DNA from 2 places in the Marinobacter sp. C1S70 genome. Region 2 is predicted to be linked to the other one. Evidence: riboswitches for the same ligand, from Rfam matches in the RefSeq annotation. Region 2 holds a riboswitch; the other holds the start of a gene.
The links. A riboswitch is a leader RNA that binds a small molecule or an ion and turns the genes downstream of it on or off. The one in region 2 is predicted to bind thiamine pyrophosphate.

Region 1: it holds a riboswitch for thiamine pyrophosphate, as region 2 does, so the genes downstream of both, thiC (phosphomethylpyrimidine synthase ThiC) here and thiB (thiamine ABC transporter substrate binding subunit) in region 2, are expected to answer to the same signal.

Annotation. Positions count from the first base shown of each region.
Region 1 is NZ_AXBW01000028.1:76,248-78,649, reverse strand. Features, by position in the region: gene thiC (phosphomethylpyrimidine synthase ThiC) at 1-958, opposite strand, end outside; TPP riboswitch at 1,039-1,152, opposite strand; gene Q669_RS09560 (TolC family outer membrane protein) at 1,339-2,402, shown strand, end outside.
Region 2 is NZ_AXBW01000050.1:11,725-14,126, reverse strand. Features, by position in the region: gene thiB (thiamine ABC transporter substrate binding subunit) at 1-957, opposite strand, end outside; TPP riboswitch at 1,006-1,096, opposite strand; gene Q669_RS13975 (murein L,D-transpeptidase catalytic domain family protein) at 1,261-2,004, shown strand; tRNA gene Q669_RS13970 (tRNA-Gly) at 2,133-2,208, shown strand; tRNA gene Q669_RS13965 (tRNA-Cys) at 2,266-2,339, shown strand.

The DNA.
Region 1 (2,402 bases), on a different contig from region 2:
AATCCACGCCCTGCTCCGCCTGTTCAATCAAGGTGTCGCGGAAGATTTCCCAGGTCAGGTCTTCGGCCACGCCGCCGACTTTTTCCAGGGCCTGGTAGATGGGCACGGTGCCGATGGGAACCGGGGAGTTGCGAATGATCCATTCCCGGGTTTCGTGAATGTTCTTGCCGGTGGACAGATCCATGATGGTATCCGCTCCCCAGCGAATGCCCCAGGTAAGCTTTTCCACTTCCTCTTCAATGGAGGAGGTCACAGCCGAGTTGCCGATGTTGCCGTTGATCTTCACCAGGAAGTTGCGGCCGATGATCATCGGTTCGATTTCCGGGTGGTTGATATTGGCTGGAATGATGGCGCGGCCACGGGCCACTTCGTCGCGGACGAACTCCGGGGTAATTTCTTTCGGCAGGTTGGCGCCGAATGACTGGCCGGGGTGCTGCTCGGCCAGCAATCCATTCTCTCGGGCTTCCTGCAGCTTCATGTTCTCCCGGATGGCAATGTACTCCATTTCCGGCGTAACAATGCCCTGCCGGGCGTAATGCATCTGGGACACATTGTTGCCGGGTTTGGCACGCAGGGGTTTGCGCTCGTCCATAAACCGGAGCGGATCCAGAGTCGGATCTTTCATACGCCGGCGGGTAAACTCAGAGGTATACCCTTCCAGTTGTTCGACATCGCCGCGTTCGGCAATCCATGCAGCGCGCACCGGCGGCAGCCCCTTGCGCAGATCGATGCTGGCTTCCGGGTCTGAATAGGGCCCGGAGGTGTCGTAGACAACCACCGGAGGATTCTTTTCCCCGCCCATTTCGGTGGGGGTGTCACCCACAGTAATTTCCCGCATAGGCACGCGGAGATCGGCTCGGCTACCCTGCACGTATATTTTTCGTGAGCTTGGTAATGGTTTGATTGCTGCGGAGTCTACTTTTGCGGAGTCGCTGAGGTATGCTGGTAAGTCCGTCATGATCTGCTCCCGGATGGTCTTGTGGTATCGGGTCGCGTATGACGGAGTTGCGACAAATAGCCCTACAGGCATGGTGTCGCGGTTCATCTGGCCTTAATCCCTACGCCGGTATTATCCGGATCAGGTCGCGGGTTCTGCGTTGCAATCTCAGCCGATCGCCTGGTTCAGGCGAATCAGCACCCCGTCAAGACGCGATAAATATTCTGTTTTGCTCACAAAATGAGTGAACTTTTCAAGTGTAGAGACGGGAACGATTATTGTCCATAATGGGCCACCAATACCTTTGGGTCACTATCGGGATAAACCCGCGCTCTACACGTTGACCTGCCGATACCTGTGTCCAGATCACGGATGCCCGGAGATAGTTTTCAGGAGCAATAATGAAGAAACGTTTACTTCCAGGTTTGATCACCCTGCTGGCCGCCCAGCCCGCTTTCTCTCTGGATCTTGTGGAGGCCTACGAGCAGGCACTGTCATACGACTCCGGCATCGCCTCAGCCTTGGCACAGTTTCAGGCCCAACAAGCGGCCAGCGATGTGAGCAAGAGCACCCTGTTACCGCAGGTTGGCGCGTTTGCCGAGGCCAACCACACAGATTTCGACGCTGAGAACGGCCCGGGAGACAGCTACAAGTCATTCAACTACGGCGTTCAACTGTCGCAACCGGTTTTCCGCGCCGACAACTGGTTCCGCTACGACGCCAGCCAGTTCCAGACCGAAGCCGCCCAGGCCCAGTACAACCTGGCCCAGCAACAACTGATTCTGGATGTTGCAACCGCCTATTTTAATGTCCTGCGCGCTCAGGATACCGTTGCAACAGCTCGCGCGACTGAAGCAGCAATCCAGCGCCAGTATGAACAGGCGCAGGAACGCTTCGATGTCGGCCTGATCGCCATCACCGAAGTGTACGAGGCCCGCGCCAGCTATGACGACAGCAAGAGCCAGCGCATTGCTGCAGAAAACCAGTTGAATGTCGCCCGCGAGCAGCTGGCGCGACTGACCGGCGAATATGCTGAAGACCTGGAAAACCTGCGCGAGAATTTCCCGCTCGGTCGACCTGAACCCATGAACCCGAATGCCTGGGAGACAACCGCTCTGGACCAGAACTGGTCTATTCAAGCGGCCCTGTCCCAACTGAACGCCAGCGAGGCTAATCTTAAAGTTGCCAAATCCGGCCATCTGCCAACAGTGGATCTGGTAGCCTCCTACGGCGAGTCTGAGTTGGACGGAGCCCGGAACCCGCAGCAGGAGGGAACCCAGGGGGTTATTGGCCTCGAGCTGAACGTGCCCCTCTACATGGGCGGCGGCACTCAAGCCGGCGTGCGCCAACAACGCTCTCTGGTTACCGCAGCCGAGCAGGATCTGAACACCGTCCGTCGCGATGTGCAGGTGAACACCCGCAGCCTGTTCCTCACCGTGAACAACAACGTGGAAACGGCATCGGC
Region 2 (2,402 bases):
GGTGGCAACTGTCGCGGGGTCTATATACAGGGCTTCGGGTGGTGTAATCAGCTTGTCGAAAACGTCTGGCAATTCATCGCCAAGATCGACCGCCGGATACATCACATTCTTCAGTGGAATATGACGCTGGAAGTCCGCGGTCAGCATGAAGTCCAGAAACTCTCTGGCAAGTGTCTTGTTATCGGAGCTTTCGACCAGGGCGGCGACTTCCACCTGCAGGTAATGTCCTTCATTGAAACGGGCCGCCTGATAACGGGCAGTTTTGTCGATAGCCATGTGATACGCAGGAGAGGTGCTGTAAGAGAGGATCATAGGCGCTTCGCCATTCATGAATAGCGAGAAATAACCGTCACTCCAGCTTTGGGTGGTTGCGAGAATCTTGTCGCTGAGCTGCTGCCACTTTGCTGGCGCTTCATCACCATAGACGGCATGCATCCAGAGCAACAGGCCGAGTCCCGGTGTGCTGGTGCGCGGATCCTGAATAATGATCTTGAGATCGTCTGGCGCGTTGACCAGTTCTTCAAGGCTTGAGGGCGGCTCCGACAACTGCTCGGTATCGTAGACAAAGGCAAAATAGCCCCAGTCGTAGGGCACGAAAGTGTCGTCGTCCCAGTTAACAGGCAATGCCAGGCGTTCCAGTGATTGGCCGTGGCGGCCCAGAAGGCCGGTTTGCCGAGCGGTCTCCATGGTGCCGGTATCCAGCCCCAGAACCACATCTGCCGGAGTGGAGCTTCCTTCCAGCCGGAGCCTTTGCAGAATGTCTCCGCCGCTGTCCAATACGGTGTAGTTCAGGGAGCACCCGCATTGGGCTTCAAACGCCTCTTTAACCGCGGGCCCCGGGCCCCATTCGGCGGCAAAGGAGGGATGGGTATACACATTCAGGACGGTAGGTTCATCGGCGGCAACCATCAGCGGCAGCGACACGGCGAACAACGCGGGAATCAAGCGTGAAATCATACATTGGCACCTTGTTCAGTAGCGGGGGTGCCATGCCGCGAACACCACGAAAGGTGGTGACTCAATCCCTACGCCGGTATTAACCGGGTCAGGTTCCGCGGGTATGGTCTCAGCCCTCCAGGCACCCCGTTGAGTTGAGCCAATGCTATCACGCCGGAGCCACACCCCGGAATTCGTATGTTTGATTACTGCTTGTTTAATTTTTGTACGGCGATGACGGGTGTCTCATTTTTTATTGGTAGAATAGGGCATTTTTTGATCTGCGGATTTATGCAGCTTCTATCTGGTTGAGAGGTAAGTTTGATGCCCAAGCATCACAAACGACGAGGAATTTCTGCTCTGGTTGCAGGCGCGCTTTTTACCCTCGGGTTGTCGGCCGCAGGCCACGCCCAAACCGCGAACGATGATATGTTTGGACGTTTGGCTTCCGCGGCTCCCAAGCTCAGCCCGCAGGTTCTCGAAGCCGCACTCAAGGCAACCCGTTGCGCCATCAGCAATGGCACAGCCATGCCGGAGCGGCTGGCTGTGATCGACTTCTCTTTGCCGTCCTCGAAAGAAAGGCTGTGGCTGTTTGATCTGAACGAAGGAGAATTAATCCTTCGTGACCTCGTGGCTCACGGTAAAAACTCCGGTAATGCTGAGGCAACCGCATTTTCCAATATCGAGGGCAGTCACCAGTCCAGTATCGGCCTGTTCAAAGCCGCCGAATCCTATCGGGGGTCCCATGGCTATTCGTTACGCCTTGACGGACTGGAACCGGGTTTCAACGATCTTGCTCGTCAGCGGGCGATTGTTATCCATGGTGCAGACTACGTTCAGGACAGCTGGGTAACAAAGTACGGCAGAATCGGCCGTAGTCATGGCTGCCCGGCGGTAGACAATCAAATCATCAAAACCGTGGTAGACGAGCTCAAGGGCGGACAGCTGGTGTTTAAATACTATCCCGATCAGGAATGGCTCCAGTCCTCCAGTTACCTGAACTGCGATTCCGCCGGGCAGCTGGCTGGTGCGCGAAGTACCACAGCGGTGGCTGGGGATCGATCCTGAATCGTTGCTGGCTAAACTTTGTGCAGATTTTCAGTAAAAACAGAAAGTTGAAAAAAAGGTGTTGACGGCGAAGGCGGAATCCGTAGAATACGCAGCCGTTGACGAGGCAATGCCTCTGAAACATTAGAGCGGGAATAGCTCAGTTGGTAGAGCACAACCTTGCCAAGGTTGGGGTCGCGAGTTCGAATCTCGTTTCCCGCTCCAATTTCTCCAAGTCTCTCAATGCCTCCTGAGAGCAAAAGCCAGAATCCAGGCTTCCCCGGCGCGGTGGCAGAGTGGTTATGCAGCGGACTGCAACTCCGTGTACGCCGGTTCGATTCCGACCCGCGCCTCCATTTTTTCCCAGTGTTTACAACGGTTTGCAGCCATCCAGTTTAGTTGCATTCTGCACTCAGAAA